DNA from 3 places in the Pseudomonas sp. GW821-FHT09E04 genome. Region 3 is predicted to be linked to each of the others. Evidence: predicted binding sites of a transcription regulator. Region 3 holds the regulator's gene; each other region holds the start of a gene.
The links. Region 3 encodes sigma-54, which starts transcription at its own class of promoters, with help from an activator protein. Its sites were predicted from a motif close to ANTGGCATNNANNTTGCTNT; they were not measured.

Region 1 (6,336 bases), on a different contig from region 3:
CAGCAAACGACCGATGAGGAATTCCAGCGAAAGGTAATACACCCGCTTCTGACCTTTGCGGTAGATCTGCCGGGTGTGGTCCATCCAGTGCTCGACCATGTGATCGCGCGCCGCCAGGGCGATGGCTTCGAACCAGTCATGGTCAAAGGCGTGATCCGGGTCTTTGCCCACCGCGTAGGTGAGTTTGGTCAGGACGGCGTCGCGGAATGCGGCCACCTCTGCTTCGCGAACTAGTGGTTCTTGAGTCATCGATAGGACCTCGAGCGAGCGGGGAATTGTCAGAGCCTAGACGGTCTGACCGACGGTGTTGGCTCTGGTTCGGCAGTTTTTCCTGAGAGTGAGCGTTCGTCCGGCACTACCCTGGCGAATGCCTGAATGAATGCAGGGGCCGTGCCGAATTGTCAGTCCTGGTGGCGGCAGGAAGAAAAAATCTGGCGAAAGGTTGTTCAAAAATCCACCAGTCCCGGTATGATCGCGCGCCCTGATGCACATGCCTGGTAAACCCCGATGATGAAGCCCAACCTGATCGCCGCAGCCGAGATCGACCGTCTCGATACCTGGGCCAAATATTCGGCCCCGATGTGCGGATCGTGCATGTCCAGCTGCTGCACGCTGCCGGTCGAGGTCAAGATCAAGGATCTGGTGCGTATCGGTGTGGTCGACGAGTTCGAACTGGGCGACCCGCCGAAGAACATCGCCAAGCGCCTGCAAAAGGAAGGCCTGGTGGAACGCTTCAACCAGAAGTCGGGGATCTTCACCCTGCAACGCATGAGCAACAACGATTGCTACTACCTGGATCGTAAGAGCCGGCTGTGCACCATTTATGACAAGCGCCCGGACACCTGCCGCAACCACCCGAAAATCGGTCCGCGTCCGGGGTATTGCGCGTACAAGCCGAAGGAAGTGGAGCGGGTGCAGAATTTCCGGGCGATTGAGAAGTTCTAAAAGCCGACCCTCACCCCAGCCCTCTCCCGGAGGGAGAGGGAGCCGACCGTGGTGTCTTGCGTCATACATCGACCTGAAAAATCGAGTCGATTATGGATTCGGTAACGCCAGATCAGGTCGGTGTAAATCTTAAGCATCCCCCAATCGGTTCCCTCTCCCCCCGGGAGAGGGCTAGGGTGAGGGGCTCTTGATCTTCAAGGCCCATTCACATTTCCCCGGACAAACAAAAACGCCCCCGGTCTCTCGACCGGGGGCGTTTTTTTAAGCCTGGGCTAAATTACGCCTTGGCTTTCTTGGCAGCGCGGGTACGCTCGCTTTCGTCCAGGATCTTCTTGCGAAGACGGATGGACTTAGGAGTGACTTCGCACAGCTCGTCTTCCTGGATGTATTCCAGAGCCTGTTCCAGGGTGAAGCGAACAGGTGGAACCAGAGCGATGGTTTCGTCTTTACCCGAAGCACGCATGTTGTCGAGCTTCTTGCCTTTGGTTGGGTTTACACCCAGGTCGTTGTCGCGGGAGTTCTGACCAACGATCTGACCGTTGTAGATCTCCTGGCCGTGTTCTACGAACAGCTTGCCACGAGCCTGCAGGGTTTCCAGGGAGTAGGTCAGCGCCTTGCCGGTTTCAACCGAAACCAGAACGCCGTTCTGACGGCCGGACATGTGGCCCGACTTCACTGGAGCGTAACGATCGAAGATCGAGGTCAGGATGCCAGCACCGTTGGTCAGGGTCAGGAACTGGTTACGGAAACCGATCAGACCGCGAGCAGGGATGTTGTATTCCAGACGAACACGGCCCTTGCCATCCGGCACCATGTTGCTCAGGTCGCCTTTACGCAGACCCATCTCTTCCATGACCTTGCCCTGCGATTCTTCAGGGATGTCGATGGTTACGTTTTCGAACGGTTCCTGCTTCACGCCGTCAACTTCACGGATGATCACTTCAGGACGGCCCAGGGCCAGCTCGAAGCCTTCGCGACGCATGGTTTCGATCAGTACCGAGAGGTGCAGCTCACCACGGCCGGAAACCTTGAACTTGTCAGCCGAGTCGCCTTCTTCAACGCGCAGTGCAACGTTGTACAGCAGCTCTTTGTCCAGACGATCCTTGATGTTACGGGAGGTCACGAACTTGCCTTCTTTACCGCAGAATGGCGAGTCGTTTACCTGGAAGGTCATGGAAACGGTTGGCTCGTCAACGGTCAGAGGCTTCATCGCCTCGACGGTGTTGATGTCGCACAGGGTGTCGGAGATGAACAGCTCGTCGAAACCGCTGATGCAGACGATGTCGCCGGCAGCTGCTTCTTCAACGTCGATGCGGTGCAGACCGTGGTGACCCATCAGCTTCAGGATACGGCCGTTGCGGCGCTTGCCGTTGGCGTCGATAGCGACAACCGGAGTGTTCGGCTTGACGCGACCACGAGCGATACGGCCAACACCGATAACACCCAGGAAGCTGTTGTAGTCCAGAGCGGAGATCTGCATCTGGAACGGGCCGTCACGGTCAACAGCAGGAGCTGGAACGTGGTCGACTACCGCTTGGTACAGCGGGGTCATGTCTTCCGCCATGGCGGTGTGGTCCAGACCGGCGATGCCGTTCAGGGCCGAAGCGTAAACAACCTGGAAGTCCAGTTGTTCTTCGGTAGCGCCCAGGTTGTCGAACAGATCGAAGATCTGGTCCAGAACCCAGTCAGGACGCGCGCCCGGACGGTCAACCTTGTTGATGACCACGATTGGACGCAGGCCGGCTTCGAAAGCCTTCTTGGTCACGAAACGGGTTTGCGGCATAGGGCCGTCTTGAGCGTCGACCAGCAGCAGCACGGAGTCAACCATGGACATTACGCGCTCAACTTCGCCGCCGAAGTCGGCGTGGCCCGGGGTGTCCACGATGTTGATGTGGTAGCCGTTCCAGTTGATGGCGGTGTTTTTCGCCAGAATGGTAATGCCGCGCTCTTTTTCCTGGTCGTTGGAGTCCATCACGCGCTCGTCGTTGAGCTCGTTGCGCTCCAGAGTGCCGGATTGACGCAGGAGTTTGTCTACCAGGGTGGTTTTACCATGGTCAACGTGGGCAATGATGGCGATGTTGCGTAGATTTTCGATCACTTGTGTATCTCGATCAGAGGATTCGGTTTGCTGACAAGTCTTGGCAGCGATTAGCAGTAGTGTCCGGCATGGCCGTTACAGCTTGACGGCGGTGTCGGGGGGCCGGTGACGCAGGCCACAGGCAAACAGCCCCGGGCACTTAGCTCGGTCGATAAACGCGCACATTGGCATGCCCCTCACTGAGCAAATGGTGAGCATGCAGGCGACTCATCACGCCTTTGTCGCAATACAGCAGGTACTGGCGAGTCGGATCCAGCTCCTTGAAACGAGCGTTCACTGCGTAGAACGGCATCGTCTGTACTTCTATGCCCTCGAGCTCCAGCGGCTCATCCTCGGCGGCATCCGGGTGACGGATGTCGATGACGATCTGGCCGGCCAGTGCTTCGCTGACTTCTTCGATTTGCAAATCCTGGCCCAATTCGTCGATCACCCGATCGATCGGCACCAGTCTGGCGTTTGCGAGCGCACGCTCAAGCACCGCCATGTCGAATTCCTGCTCTTCGTGCTCAACGCGACCACGCTTGGCGGCGGTCTTCGGATTGACCGAAATGACCCCGCAGTACTCCGGCATGTGCCGGGCGAAATCGGCGGTGCCGATCTCGTTGGCCGTGTCGATGATGTCCTGCTTGTGGGCGACGATCAGCGGACGCAGGACCAGTTTGTCGGTCACGCAGTCGATCACCGACAGGTTCGGCAGCGTCTGGCTCGACACTTGGGAGATCGCCTCGCCGGTGACCAGCGCATCAATGTGCAGACGCTCGGCGATGGCCGAGGACGCGCGCAACATCATACGCTTCAATACGACGCCCATATGACTGTTATCGACTTTGCCGAGAATTTCGCCCAACACTTCTTCGAACGGAACACTGACAAATAGCACGCGTTGCGAGCTGCCGTACTTCTTCCAGATGAAATGCGCGACTTCCATCACGCCCAATTCGTGGGCACGACCGCCCAGATTGAAGAAGCAGAAGTGCGCCATCAGGCCGCGACGCATGATCTGGTAGGCGGCAACCGTCGAGTCAAAGCCGCCGGACATCAATACCAGCGTCTGCTCCAGCGCACCGAGCGGGTAGCCGCCGATGCCATTGTGCTGGCTGTGGATCACAAACAACCGTTTGTCGCGAACTTCGATGCGGACTTCGATTTCCGGCTGTTTCAAGTCGATTCCGGCAGCACCGCACTCACGGCGCAGCTTGCTGCCGACGTATTTTTCGACGTCCATCGAGCTGAACGCATGCTTGCCCGCACGTTTGCAGCGCACCGAGAAAATCTTCCCGGCCAGTGCATCGCCGTAGTGCTCTTTGCACTTCTCGGTGATGTCGTCGAAGTCGCCCAGCGGGTACTCGTCGATCTGCAGAAAGTGCGCGATGCCCGGCATGCAGGTCAGGCGCTCGCCCATCTCTTTCAGGGCCTTGGGGTCGGTAACGCGGGTTTCCAGCTCGAGATTGTCCCACACACCGTTCACCACCACGGCCGGGTCCAGGTCGCGGAGCACGGTGCGGATGTTCTTGGCCAGCTGGCGGATGAATTTCGTCCGGACAGGTCGGCTTTTGATGGTGATCTCGGGGAAGACTTTTACGATTAGTTTCATGAAAACAGCGCGCGCAGGGCCAGCCGAAAAAGGGGGGCGCGGATTATAGCGGAAATTGCTCAAGGTTTAACCAGTTAATGTGCAGAAGGTTTTGCATGCACCAAAACGGGTCATTTTCGACTTAAAGCGCTACATTAAAGGGCGAGATTTTCACCCTTTATGCGCTTCGCACCTTTATAAGCGTGAATTTGGGGCAAAAAACCCATGCTGGGGCACTGGCATGCAATTTGCTCCCTTGTGAGGCAGGTTGCCTTGGCAGAGTATTCGCGCCGGCATCACCAACATTTAAGGGCATCCACTACCAGCCCTAAGCCACCCGGAGGACACTATGTCGAAGTCGGTTCAACTCATCAAAGATCATGACGTCAAGTGGATTGATCTGCGCTTCACGGACACCAAAGGCACTCAGCACCACGTGACCATGCCGGCTCGCGATGCGCTGGAAGACGACTTCTTCGAAGTTGGCAAGATGTTCGACGGTTCCTCCATCGCTGGCTGGAAAGGCATCGAAGCCTCCGACATGATCCTGCTGCCGGACGACGAAACCGCCGTTCTCGACCCGTTCACCGAAGAGCCGACCCTGATCCTGGTCTGCGACATCATCGAACCGTCGACCATGCAAGGCTACGATCGCGACCCGCGCGCCATCGCCCACCGTGCCGAGGAATACCTGAAGACCACCGGTATCGGTGACACCGTATTCGCCGGTCCAGAGCCTGAGTTCTTCATCTTCGACGAAGTGAAGTTCAAGTCCGACATCTCCGGCTCGATGTTCAAGATCTACTCCGAGCAAGGCTCGTGGATGTCCGACCAGGACGTGGAAGGCGGCAACAAAGGCCACCGTCCAGGCGTGAAAGGCGGCTACTTCCCGGTTCCGCCGTTCGACCACGACCACGAAATCCGTACCGCCATGTGCAACGCACTGGAAGAGATGGGTCAGACCGTTGAAGTTCACCACCACGAAGTGGCAACTGCCGGTCAAAACGAAATTGGTGTCAAGTTCAACACCCTGGTGAAGAAAGCTGACGAAGTTCAGACTCTGAAATACGTTGTACACAACGTGGCCGATGCCTATGGCCGCACCGCGACCTTCATGCCGAAGCCTCTGTACGGCGATAACGGTTCGGGTATGCACGTTCACATGTCCATCGCCAAAGATGGCAAGAACACCTTCGCTGGCGAAGGCTATGCCGGCCTGTCCGAAACCGCCCTGTACTTCATCGGCGGTATCATCAAGCACGGTAAGGCCCTGAACGGCTTCACCAACCCGGCCACCAACTCCTACAAGCGTCTGGTGCCAGGTTTCGAAGCTCCGGTGATGCTGGCCTACTCGGCTCGCAACCGTTCCGCCTCGATCCGTATTCCTTACGTCAACAGCCCACGTGGCCGTCGTATCGAAGCACGTTTCCCGGATCCGGCTGCCAACCCGTACCTGGCTTTCGCAGCGCTGCTGATGGCTGGTCTGGACGGTATCCAGAACAAGATCCACCCAGGCGATGCTGCTGACAAAAACCTGTACGACCTGCCGCCTGAAGAGGCGAAAGAGATCCCGCAAGTTTGCGGCAGCCTGAAAGAAGCCCTGGAAGAGCTGGACAAGGGCCGCGCGTTCCTGACCAAGGGCGGCGTGTTCTCCGACGACTTCATCGATGCCTACATCGCGCTGAAATCCGAAGAAGAAATCAAGGTTCGCACCTTCGTA
Region 2 (6,336 bases), on a different contig from region 3:
TCTCCAGACAAAATTTGACTACGGCTGGCCAGTATTTTGCCAGCATGTTTCGCGCGTTGATAGGGCGCAAGCATAGAAGAACGCATCACGCCTGACTGAGCGCGCGGGGTTTCTGCAGTTTGGAGAAGGTGCCACTGGCGTCATAGAGCGCGGGTGGCTCGCCGCCGGTGAGGATTTTCAGCTGATTGGCCGTGGCGGCCTGCTGAATCACGATCGACTGGCCATTTTTGGCATTGGTCGCCTGGCACTGGGCGATCAGATCGGTCAGAACGTCGCTCTGGGTCAGCAACTGCTCGCCGATGCTCGACTGGCTGGCCAGTTGTTCCAGGCCTTGACGGTCGAGCGACAGATTGAGGCTGGCGAGGATTTCGCTGCGTTTGCGGCCATGCTGCTCAAGCAGAATGATCAATGCCTGTTTGCGCGCCAGAATTTCTTCCAGCAGCGGCATGTCGCGACCGTGCAAGGCGAGGGACTCGGATTGCAGTAACTCCAGCAATTGTTGAGCTGGAGCAAAGTCGTCGGTGATCAGTTGCAATAAAGTAGTGTCGTGCATGGCTGGCCTTGGGTTTTAAGCGTCCAAAAGCCTGGCGCTGACCGAGGCCTAGCGCTGGGCTTCGAAGTTGAGCAGTTTGCTGGCTACACGGTTGCTGTCGACTTTATAGCTGCCATCGGCAATCGCTGCTTTCAACTCGGCCACGCGGGCTTTGTCGACGGCAGGCTGATCGCGCAGCTTGTCAGTGACCTTCTGCAACTGTTGAGCCTCATTGCTGAGGTGTACCGATTCCCCGCTTTTTGCGGTACTGGCCTGTTCGGCCGGGGTATTCAGCGTCGCGGAAGTACCGGTTTCGGCGGTTTCCTTAGGCGTGCTGGTACGTGTACTGCCCGTAAGTGACGAGGAGCTGTTCAAACGGCTGAAATCGATGACCATGTTAAAAACCTCTGGGAATTTGGACGCTTGCCATGTTCTCGGCCATCCCCTGGAAAACTTTAGGCTCTTTTACCAATGAGCCTGCATGCGCCGCACAGATCCTGCTGCGGCACAGTTTAGGGAACAGCTCAGGTTGGCGCCAGTTTTCTGCGCGATCCCTCACGAGGCTTTTCTGTCATTGCTCCAATCGTTGCTCACATTGCCACTTCCACCTGGCCCGGCGCCATGACCTGCGCCTTGATGACCCGTTGGGAATTGAGGTTTTTCACTCGAATCTGTTCTTTCAGGCCACCGTTGGACAGGGCCTCGCCCGGCATGCGCACGGAGAGCGTGCCGCTGCGGGCGGTAATCACCACTTGATCGCCTTTGCGAACGACTTCCGCCTGTTCCAGATGCACCAGGGTAATTACTTGGTCGGCGACCGTTGGTCGGGTTAATTTTTGCCCGATCGCCTCATCCACCGACGTCAGGAAGCCCTGGTTGATCAGGCTCACATCATGCTCGCGCAGGGTCACGTCCTGAGGCTCGATGATGCCGGCGCGCTTGAGCGGGCGAGTGGTGGTCACGACCGGGCGAAACAGGCGGACTTGAGCGGGTACGAACACGGTCCAGGGGGAGGCGCCTTCGCAGCGAACCTTGACGGTTACGCGTCCCAAAGGACGTGCCGGGCTCTCCAGCGACGCTGTCAATTCCTTGTCGCACATAGGCATGTGCATGCGCGGATCGAGCTGCTTGACCTCGATTTCATAACGCCCTTCCGTTTGACTGGTAGCCAGATAGTCTTCTACGGTGAATTCAAGAAAGCCCTGAGTGACGCCGATAAGCATGTCAGGCAAGGTAACCGCATCAGCAATGGCAGGGCTGCCCGCGAAAAACAGGCAAGCGGCAGACATCGCGCAAAGTCCTCTGCGAAGGGGGGATGTCAGGCGTCGGAAAAATGTCGTTTGAATGTTCATAAGAGTTAAAAAGCAAGCGCCGTGCCGTTTAGCAATGAATGTGCGTCGCAACAACACTTGGCGTTGGTGTAGGAGTCTGGGCATGGCTGGTGTAATGGATTCGGTGAACCAGCGCACGCAACTGGTGGGGCAGAATCGCCTGGAGCTGTTGTTGTTCCGTCTCGACGGCCAGCAACTCTACGGGATCAACGTGTTCAAGGTTCGGGAAGTGCTGCAGTGCCCGCAACTGACGCTGATGCCCAAGTCCAGTCCTGTCGTGTGCGGGGTGGCGAATATCCGGGGGGCGACCATTCCGATCCTTGATCTGGCAATGGCAACCGGCTCCGGGGCGTTGAAAGACAAGAACAGTCCGTTCGTGATCATCACGGAATACAACACCAAGACCCAGGGTTTCCTGGTGCGCTCGGTGGAACGTATCGTCAACATGAACTGGGAAGAGATCCATCCGCCACCCAAGGGGACCGGTCGTGATCATTACCTGACCGCTGTGACTCGGGTGGACAATCAGTTAGTCGAAATCATCGACGTCGAGAAGGTGCTGGCGGAAGTCGCACCGACACCGGAAGCGATTTCGGTCGGCGTGGTGGATGTCGAGACCCAGAGCAAGGCGCTGTCTCTGCGGGTGCTGACGGTCGATGACTCGTCGGTGGCGCGCAAGCAGGTGACGCGTTGCCTGCAGACGGTTGGCGTTGAAGTGGTGGCGCTGAACGACGGCAAGCAGGCGCTGGATTACCTGCGCAAGCTGGTCGATGAGGGCAAGAAGCCGGAAGAAGAGTTCCTGATGATGATCTCCGACATCGAAATGCCGGAGATGGACGGGTACACCCTGACGGCCGAAATCCGCAGCGACCCTCGCATGCAAAAGCTTCATATCATCCTGCATACTTCGTTGTCGGGTGTGTTCAACCAGGCGATGGTCAAGAAGGTCGGTGCCGATGACTTCCTGGCCAAATTCCGTCCTGATGACCTGGCATCCCGGGTAGTCGACCGGATCAAAGCAGCAGATATCAGCTAGGGACTTTTCGTCCCTGGCGGTCAACACGATTTAAGAGGCGGCATCATTTGTCTACGGGTAATTTGGATTTCGAACAGTTCCGGGTCTTCCTGGAAAAAGCCTGTGGCATTTTGCTCGGTGAAAACAAGCAGTACCTGGTCTCGAGCCGTCTCAACAAACTGATGGAGCAGCAAGGCATCAAGTCCCTGGGTGAGCTGGTACAGCGCATCCAGACCCAGCCGCGCAGCGGTTTGCGCGAGCAGGTGGTCGATGCCATGACGACCAACGAAACCCTGTGGTTTCGCGACACCTATCCGTTTGAAGTCTTGAAGAACAAGGTGCTGCCCGAAGCGATCAAGGCTGCTCCCAACCAGCGTCTGCGGATCTGGTCGGCGGCGTGCTCGTCGGGTCAGGAACCCTATTCGCTGTCGATGTCGATCGACGAGTTCGAACGGACCAACATCGGTCAGTTGAAAATGGGCGTACAGATCGTTGCCACGGATCTGTCCGGCAGCATGCTGACCAACTGCAAGACCGGCGAGTACGACAGCCTGGCGATCGGTCGCGGCTTGTCCGCCGATCGTCTGCAGCGCTACTTCGACCCGAAAGGGCCGGGGCGCTGGGTGATCAAGGCGCCGATCAAGAACCGGGTGGAGTTCCGCTCGTTCAACTTGCTCGACAGCTACGCAAGCCTTGGCAAGTTCGACATCGTGTTCTGCCGCAACGTGCTGATCTACTTCTCCGCCGAGGTGAAGAAAGACATCCTGTTGCGTATCCACAGCACGCTGAAGCCGGGCGGTTATCTGTTCCTCGGCGCTTCCGAAGCGCTGAACGGTTTGCCGGACCATTACCAGATGGTCCAGTGCAGCCCGGGGATCATTTACCAGGCGAAGTGATTGGCACCGGCAACACAAAAAACGGGAGTCCTCAGGGGCTCCCGTTTTTTTATGCCTGACCGTTTTTGCAGTGACGGCAAGCGGCAGAAAAGCGGCATCCGGCGGAAACCCGTTGCCGCTTTTCTGGCATTGCCGCATTGCCGATCACCTGCAAAGCCCCGGAATCCGGGGCTTTTTAAAACTGGCACGACGCTTGCTATAACCCAGTTACGAAAAACCCGGTCACCTGAAGGTTCCCGACATGAGCATCAGCTTCGATAAAGCGCTCGGAATTCACGAAAAAGCCCTGGGCTTCCGCGCCCAGCGTGCCGAAGTCCTGGCCAACAACATCGCCAACGCCGACACCCCGAACTACAAGGCTCGGGATCTGGAGTTCTCCAAAGTGCTCGAGGCACAGAGCCAGAAGAACGCCAACGGCACTATCGCCCTGAACATGACCAACAGCCGTCACATCGAAGCTGAAGGCCTGGGCAATGGCGACGAGTCGCTGATGTATCGCACGCCGATGCAGCCGTCGATCGACCAGAACACCGTTGATGCCCAACTGGAACAGTCGAACTACGCGGAAAACGCCGTCGGCTTCCAGGCCAGCTTCACGCTGCTCAACAGCAAATTCAAAGGGCTGGTGTCAGCCCTGCGCGGAGAGTAATCCATGTCCCTGTCCAGCGTTTTCAACATTGCCGGCAGCGGCATGAGCGCACAGACCACGCGTTTGAACACCGTGGCTTCGAACATCGCCAACGCCGAAACCGTCTCGTCGAGCATCGACCAGACCTATCGCGCCCGTCACCCGGTGTTCGCCACCATGTTCCAGGGCGGCCAGAGCGGCGGCAGCAACTCGCTGTTCCAGAACCAGGACGCGGCCGGCCAGGGCGTGCAGGTCATGGGCGTGGTCGAAGACCAGAGCAACCTCGAAGCGCGCTACGAGCCGAACCATCCGGCCGCCGACGCCAAGGGCTACGTCTACTACCCGAACGTCAACGTGGTGGAAGAAATGGCTGACATGATTTCCGCGAGCCGTTCGTTCCAGACCAACGCCGAAATGATGAACACGGCCAAAACCATGATGCAGAAGGTACTGACCCTCGGTCAGTAATAAGGGGCGACTGCCATGAGTGTTTCCGATACCACCAGCAGCCTGAGCATGAAGGACATCCTGGCGAACTCGTCGAAAAAGACCAGTTCGACAACCGATGGCATTGCTTCGGCCACTAACAGTTCCACCGGCGGCCAGGCCCTGGGCAAGGACGCGTTCCTGCAATTGCTGGTAACCCAGCTGAAAAACCAGAACCCGCTCGACCCGCAGGACAACAGCGCATTCGTTGCCCAGTTGGCGCAGTTCAGCAGCCTCGAGGGTATTACTACCCTCAACAGCACCGTGAGTTCGCTGGCCGGCAATTACAACTCGTCGCAAGCCCTGCAGGCTTCTTCGCTGGTCGGTCGCAACGTGATCGTGCAGACCAACTCGGTCCAGCTCGACGATCCGAGCAAAGGCATGACCGGTTCGGTCACCGTTCCGTCGTCGATTGCCGGCGGCACCGTCAGCATCACCGACAGCAGCGGCACGATTGTTCGCACCCTCGATCTGGGCAGTCGCGCCGCAGGCGCCGCGAGCTTCACCTGGGACGGCAAGGACAAGGACGGCAACCTGGTCAAGACCGGTACCTATACCGTCAAGGCCAACGCATCGATCAACGGCACCGCGACCGATATGGCGACCTACCTGCCGGCCACCGTCACCAGCGTGACGATCAGCCAGACCGGCGGCGAGCTGATGCTCAACCTGTCCGGCAAGGGCACCGTTGCCCTGTCCAAAGTACAAACCATTGGTATATAGAGCCGACTAACCGGCACAAAGGAGTGGAATATGTCTTTCAATATCGGCCTTAGCGGTCTCTATGCAGCCAACAAGCAACTGGACGTGACCGGCAACAACATCGCCAACGTCGCGACCGCCGGTTTCAAATCGTCTCGCGCAGAATTCGAAGACGTCTACTCGGCGACTCGCCTGGGTAGCGGCAGCAAGGTCATCGGCAACGGCGTGCGCCTGGCCAACGTTTCCCAGCAGTTCACCCAGGGTGACATCAACAACACCGGTAACGTGCTGGACATGGGCATCAACGGCTCCGGTTTCTTCACCATGAGCAACAACGGCTCGATTTCCTATACCCGTGCCGGTACGTTCAAGGTCGACGACAAGGGTTTCATCACCAACACCGACTACACCTCGCGCCTGCAAGGTTATGGTGTGGATGCCAACGGCAAGGTCATCAACGGCGTACTGACCGACCTGAAGATCGACACCTCGAACCTGGCACCGAAGTCCACTTCGCTGGTGACTTCGACTATCAACCTGAACTCGACCGCTCCGGTGATCGACGACACGGTTCCAGCCGGCAAATTCGACCCGACCAACCTGGCGACCTACACCAAGTCGTTCAGCACCCCGATCTATGACAGCCAGGGCAACATGCACCCGATGGATCAGTACGTGGTGAAAACCGGTGCCAACACCTGGAAGGTCTACACCCTGGTCGACGGTCGCAACCCGGACGCTACCGG
Region 3 (6,336 bases):
TCTTGAAGCCAACGGCAAACTCGCCGGGATCTTCACCGACGGCGACTTGCGCCGCACGCTGGATCGCAGCATTGATATACGCAGCGCCACCATCGACCAGGTGATGACCGTGCACGGCAAGACCGCCCGCGCCGAAATGCTCGCCGCCGAGGCCCTGAAAATCATGGAAGACCATCGAATCAACGCGCTTGTCGTCGTGGATGAGGACGATCGCCCGATCGGCGCCTTCAACCTCTCCGACCTGCTGCGCGCAGGAGTGATGTAAATGAGCACCGATCTGCTGCAACGCGGCAAAGCCATCAAACTGGCGGTTTTCGACGTCGACGGCGTCCTCACCGACGGGCGCCTGTACTTCCTTGAAGACGGCAGCGAGTTCAAGACCTTCAATACGCTCGACGGCCAGGGCATCAAGATGTTGATGAACGCCGGCGTGCAAACGGCCATCATCAGTGGTCGCAAGACCCCGGTGGTCGAACGCCGGGCGAAAAACCTGGGCATTCCGCACCTGTTTCAGGGCCGTGAAGACAAACTCGTCGTCCTCGACGGCCTTCTCGAGCAACTGGGCCTAAGCTATGAACAGGTCGCCTATCTCGGCGACGATCTGCCCGACCTGCCGGTGATTCGCCGGGTGGGGCTGGGGATGGCGGTGGCCAACGCTGCCGCTTTTGTGCGCGAGCACGCCCATGGCGTCACTCAGGCCCGTGGTGGCGAGGGTGCCGCCCGTGAATTCTGCGAACTGATCCTGCGCGCCCAGGGCAGCCTCGATGCCGCCAATAACGCGTATTTGTGAGTCAAACCATGTTTAGCAAAAAGTTTCGCAACATACTGCTGTTCGGTTGCATCGCGGCCATTTTCGGCGCGGTCGGCTACTGGAACATCAGCCCGGAACGCTTCCTCGACAAGCCTCCTGTCTCGGCAGAAGAGAGCCCGATCGACTGGTACGCGACCAACACCCACACCTTGCAATACCTGGAAGACGGCAAGGTGCAGTACGAAATGACTTCCGACAAGGCCGAGCACGTCAAGGCGACCGACATTACACTGGTCACCAAGCCCGACCTGAACATGTATCGCGGCACCGACTTCCCATGGCACGTGACCAGCGAGCGCGGTGAAGTGAATTCCGGTGGCACCGAGGTCGAGCTGATCGACTCGGTTCGCGTCAAGCGCACCGATGAAAAGAACCGCGACACCCTGATCACCTCCACTCGCATGACAGTGTTCCCGCAGCAACAATATGCGCAGACCCAGCAACCCGTTAGAATCGACGGCGCTGGCGGTGTATCGACCGGCGTGGGAATGAAAGCGTATTTGAAGGAAAGCAGGATACACCTGCTATCGAACGTAAGAGGACAGTATGAGGCTCGTTAAAACCCTCCCTATTTTGCTCAGTCTGGGCGCAGCACTGGGAAGCGTGAGCGCCTGGGCTCTGCCGAACGATCAAGAGCAGCCAATCCGCATTCAGGCCGACGATGCCCAGCTGGACGACAAGAATGGCGTTGCCACCTATAAAGGTGACGTGATCATCACTCAGGGTTCGATGATCGTCAAAGGCAACACCGTGACCATCACCCGCACCCCGACCGGCGATATCGACGTCGTGACCTCGGTGGGCAACCTTGCCTACTTCGAGCAGTTGCAGACGGCTGGCGACACCAAGCCTGTACAGGGCTGGGGCGTGACCATCCAGTACCACGCCGCGCAAAACCGCGTTGTACTGATCGACAAGGCGAAAGTCGTCGACAAGGACAACAACACCACTCAGGGCGAGAAAATCGTCTATGACACGGTGAAAAAGCTGGCCAGCGCGGGTCGTGCCACCGGCAACAAGGTCACCGAAGCGCGTCCGCGCATTGACATGGTGATCCAGCCGAAGAAGAAAACCGACGAGAAATCCCAGTAATGGCAACTCTGAAAGCTCAGCACCTGGCCAAGGCCTATAAAAGCCGCCAGGTCGTGCGCGATGTCAGCCTGTCGATCGACAGCGGTCAGATCGTCGGCCTGCTCGGCCCCAACGGCGCCGGCAAGACCACCTGCTTCTACATGATCGTCGGCCTGGTGCAGGCCGATCAGGGTCGCGTGCTGATCGACGACCTGGACGTCAGCCACCAGCCGATGCACGGTCGCGCCAAGGCCGGTATCGGCTATCTGCCACAGGAAGCGTCGATCTTTCGCAAACTGTCGGTGGCCGACAACATCATGGCCATCCTCGAGACCCGCCAGGAGCTCGACAAGGCCGGTCGTCGCAAGGAGCTGGAAAGCCTGCTGCAGGAATTCCACATCAGCCACATCCGCGACAACCTCGGCATGAGCCTGTCCGGTGGTGAGCGTCGCCGGGTGGAAATCGCCCGCGCACTGGCCACTGCACCGAAGTTCATTCTGCTCGACGAACCGTTCGCCGGTGTCGACCCGATCTCCGTGGGTGACATCAAGCAGATCATTCACCACCTCAAGGCCAAGGGCATCGGTGTGTTGATCACCGACCACAACGTCCGCGAGACGCTGGATATCTGCGAAACGGCCTACATCGTCAATGACGGCCAACTGATCGCCGAAGGCGACTCCGCGACCATCCTCGCCAACGATCTGGTGAAGGAAGTGTATCTGGGTCACGAGTTCCGCCTGTAAGCGCGACAGCATTCGACCAGCCGTCCGGGTGCTGTAACGTTGAAGCGCACTTTTATACGCTTTTATTGTTACAGCGCTCTAGGCAAACACGACAGTTTCAGGCATATAATTTGCTTAAGTTTGGCGCTTCGGCGCCCTGTAGTGGATGGCGCATAGCGCCGGCGAATAAGGTGTTAAGCCCCTGCCATGAAACCATCGCTAGTCTTGAGAATGGGCCAGCAGCTGACGATGACACCGCAGCTGCAACAGGCCATCCGCCTGCTCCAATTGTCGACCCTGGATCTGCAACAGGAAATCCAGGAGGCTCTGGAATCCAATCCGATGCTCGAACGCCAGGAAGACGGCGACGACTTCGACAACTCCGATCCCATGGCCGACAACGCCGAACAGAAGCCCAACACCGAGATCCAGGAACCCTCCTATCAGGAGACCGCACCGACGGTCGACAATCTAGAGGATGGCGAATGGAACGAGCGAATCCCCAACGAACTCCCCGTCGACACCGCCTGGGAAGACGTCTACCAGACCAGCGCCAGCAGCCTGCCGAGCAGCGATGACGACGAGTGGGACTTCACCACCCGTACCTCCGCCGGCGAGAGCCTGCAAAGCCACCTGCTGTGGCAGCTGAACCTGGCGCCGATGTCCGACACCGATCGCCTGATCGCCGTCACCCTGATCGACTGCATCAACAATCAGGGCTACCTCGACGAAACCCTCGAAGAAATTCTCGACGCCTTCGATCCGGAGCTCGACATCGAGCTGGACGAGATCGAAGCCGTCCTGCACCGCATCCAGCAATTCGAACCTGCCGGCATTGGCGCACGCAACCTGGGCGAATGCCTGCTGCTGCAATTGCGCCAGCTGTCGGCCAAGACTCCTTGGCTGGCGGAAGCCAAGCGTCTGGTCACCGATTACATCGACCTGCTCGGCAGCCGCGACTACAGCCAGCTGATGCGCCGCATGAAGCTCAAGGAAGATGAACTGCGCCAGGTCATCGAACTGGTGCAGAGCCTCAACCCGCGCCCCGGCTCGCAGATCGAATCCACCGAAGCCGAATACGTGGTGCCTGACGTCATCGTGCGCAAGGACAACGAGCGCTGGCTGGTCGAACTGAACCAGGAATCGGTGCCGCGCCTGCGGGTCAACGCCCAGTACGCCGGTTTCGTGCGCCGCGCCGACACCAGCGCCGACAACACCTTCATGCGCAATCAGTTGCAAGAAGCCCGCTGGTTCATCAAGAGCCTGCAGAGCCGCAACGAAACCCTGATGAAAGTGGCCACCCAGATCGTCGAGCATCAGCGCGGCTTTCTTGAATACGGCGACGAAGCCATGAAGCCTCTCGTGCTGCATGACATCGCCGAAGCGGTGGGCATGCACGAGTCGACGATTTCCCGGGTGACCACGCAAAAATTCATGCATACCCCCCGGGGCATTTATGAACTGAAATACTTTTTCTCCAGCCACGTCAGCACCTCCGAAGGCGGCGAATGCTCGTCCACGGCGATCCGCGCGATCATCAAGAAACTGGTTGCCGCGGAAAATCAGAAAAAGCCGTTGAGTGACAGCAAGATCGCTGGTTTACTGGAGGCACAAGGCATTCAGGTGGCTCGCCGCACCGTCGCCAAGTACCGCGAATCCCTCGGGATCGCGCCTTCGAGCGAACGCAAGCGGTTGATGTAAGCCACGTTACAGCGTTCCAGTGGCAGGCTCTTCGGCCTGCCGCTTTATGCACTGGCAACGAAGGAGAAGCTGTATGCAAGTCAACATCAGTGGACACCAACTGGAAGTTACCCAACCTCTCCGTGAGTACGTTGAGCAAAAGCTCAAGAGGCTTGAGGGGCATTTCGACAAGATCACCAACGTGCAAGTCACGATGTGCGTCGAGAAGCTGAAGCAGAAAATCGAAGCCACGCTGCATATTCCCGGTAACGAGGTCGTCGCAAACGCGGAACATACCGATATGTACGCAGCGATCGACGCGCTGACCGACAAGCTTGATAAACAACTCAAAAAGCATAAGGAAAAGACCCAGAGCCTGCTTCAGGGCGCTACCGGTCGATAACCCCCACCCCCATGATCCGACTTGAAAGCATCCTGACCCCCGGCCGTTCCCTCGTGAACGTGCCGGGCGGCAGCAAAAAGAAAGCCCTCGAACAAATTGCCAACCTGATCGCCCGGGAAGTACCGGATCTGGAGATGCAAGATGTCTTCGAGGCACTGATTGCCCGTGAAAAACTCGGCTCGACCGGTTTTGGCAACGGCATCGCCATTCCCCATTGCCGCCTCAAGGGTTGCGAATCCCCCATCAGCGCCTTGATGCACCTTGAAGCACCCATCGATTTCGACGCCATCGATGGTGCACCGGTCGACCTGCTGTTCGTGCTGCTGGTCCCGGAAGCCGCCACCGATGCGCACCTGGAACTGCTGCGCCAGATCGCCAGCATGCTCGACCGCAAGGACGTACGCGAAAAATTGCGTCGCGCCACCACCAACGAAGCCTTGTATCAGGTTGTCCTGGACGAGCAAAACGGGCACTAAACATGCGCTTGATCATCGTCAGTGGCCGCTCCGGCTCGGGCAAAAGTACCGCTCTGGATGTCCTCGAGGACAACGGCTACTACTGCATCGACAATTTGCCGGCCGGCCTGCTCCCGGAACTGGCGGAGCGCGCACTGATTCATACGGAACTGCCTCAGCCACTGGTCGCGGTATCGATCGATGCGCGCAATCTGCCCAGTCATCTCTCGCGCTTTCCGGAGTTGCTTGAAGAGGTCCGCAGCCGGCACATCCAGTGCGACGTCCTGTATCTGGACGCCGATGAAGAAACCCTGCTCAAGCGCTTTTCGGAAACCCGTCGTCGCCACCCGCTGAGCAGCGCCAATCGTTCGCTGGCAGAAGCCATCAACGATGAAACGGCCCTGCTGGGCCCGATCGCCGATCTGGCCGACCTGAAGGTCAACACCACCAATCTGAACCTGTACCAGTTGCGCGACACCATCAAGCTGCGGCTGCTGAACCAGCCGGAGCCGGGCACGGCGTTTCTGGTGGAGTCGTTCGGTTTCAAACGCGGCATGCCGGTGGATGCGGATCTGGTGTTCGATGTACGCTGCCTGCCCAACCCGTACTGGAAACCGGAACTACGCGCGCAATCGGGGCTCGATGAGCCGGTAGCCGAGTACCTGGCGGCACAGCCGGAAGTCGAAGAGATGTTCCAGGACATCTATGCGTATCTGTTCAAATGGCTGCCGCGCTTCGCTGCCAGCAATCGCGCCTACGTCACCATTGCCATTGGCTGCACCGGCGGACATCACCGTTCCGTCTACCTGACCGAACGCCTGGGTCAGGCCCTGCAGAAAACCCTGAAGAACGTCCAGGTTCGCCACCGCGACCTCAGCTAAAGGATTCACACCGCGATGCCTGCTCTGGAAATCGAAATCATCAACAAGCTGGGCCTGCATGCCCGGGCGTCGGCAAAGTTCGTTGGCGTGGCGGGGCAGTATCCCGACTGCACGATCAGAGTGGGTCGCACCCCGGAAACTACGGTAGATGGCAAAAGCATCATGGCGATGATGATGCTCGCTGCCGGCAAGGGCACCAAAATCTTCCTGAGCACCGAGGGGCATCAGGAACAGGAAGCCCTGGATGCCTTGGTGGCACTGATCAACAACTACTTCGACGAAGGCGGTTGAAAGCCTTTGGTGGCGAGGG

Region 1: glnA (glutamate--ammonia ligase) is a predicted target of sigma-54. The motif match lies at 4,852-4,871, and genes of this name have one in related genera.
Region 2: flgB (flagellar basal body rod protein FlgB) is a predicted target of sigma-54. The motif match lies at 3,955-3,974, and genes of this name have one in related genera.

What each region holds. Positions count from the first base shown of each region.
Region 1 covers NZ_JBWKOR010000005.1:402,997-409,332, forward strand. Annotated here, with positions in the region: gene AC07N4_RS20560 (glycogen/starch/alpha-glucan phosphorylase) at 1-249, opposite strand, end outside; gene AC07N4_RS20565 (YkgJ family cysteine cluster protein) at 508-945, shown strand; gene typA (translational GTPase TypA) at 1,223-3,043, opposite strand; gene thiI (tRNA uracil 4-sulfurtransferase ThiI) at 3,183-4,637, opposite strand; gene glnA (glutamate--ammonia ligase) at 4,966-6,336, shown strand, end outside.
Region 2 covers NZ_JBWKOR010000006.1:410,964-417,299, forward strand. Annotated here, with positions in the region: gene AC07N4_RS23595 (flagella synthesis protein FlgN) at 86-553, opposite strand; gene flgM (flagellar biosynthesis anti-sigma factor FlgM) at 602-928, opposite strand; gene flgA (flagellar basal body P-ring formation chaperone FlgA) at 1,123-1,884, opposite strand; gene AC07N4_RS23610 (chemotaxis protein CheV) at 1,967-2,899, shown strand; gene cheR (protein-glutamate O-methyltransferase CheR) at 2,947-3,774, shown strand; gene flgB (flagellar basal body rod protein FlgB) at 4,016-4,423, shown strand; gene flgC (flagellar basal body rod protein FlgC) at 4,427-4,870, shown strand; gene flgD (flagellar hook assembly protein FlgD) at 4,886-5,611, shown strand; gene flgE (flagellar hook protein FlgE) at 5,642-6,336, shown strand, end outside.
Region 3 covers NZ_JBWKOR010000002.1:858,886-865,221, forward strand. Annotated here, with positions in the region: gene AC07N4_RS10400 (KpsF/GutQ family sugar-phosphate isomerase) at 1-265, shown strand, start outside; gene AC07N4_RS10405 (KdsC family phosphatase) at 266-790, shown strand; gene lptC (LPS export ABC transporter periplasmic protein LptC) at 799-1,371, shown strand; gene lptA (lipopolysaccharide transport periplasmic protein LptA) at 1,358-1,903, shown strand; gene lptB (LPS export ABC transporter ATP-binding protein) at 1,903-2,628, shown strand; gene AC07N4_RS10425 (RNA polymerase factor sigma-54) at 2,815-4,308, shown strand; gene hpf (ribosome hibernation-promoting factor, HPF/YfiA family) at 4,382-4,690, shown strand; gene ptsN (PTS IIA-like nitrogen regulatory protein PtsN) at 4,702-5,166, shown strand; gene rapZ (RNase adapter RapZ) at 5,169-6,026, shown strand; gene AC07N4_RS10445 (HPr family phosphocarrier protein) at 6,042-6,317, shown strand.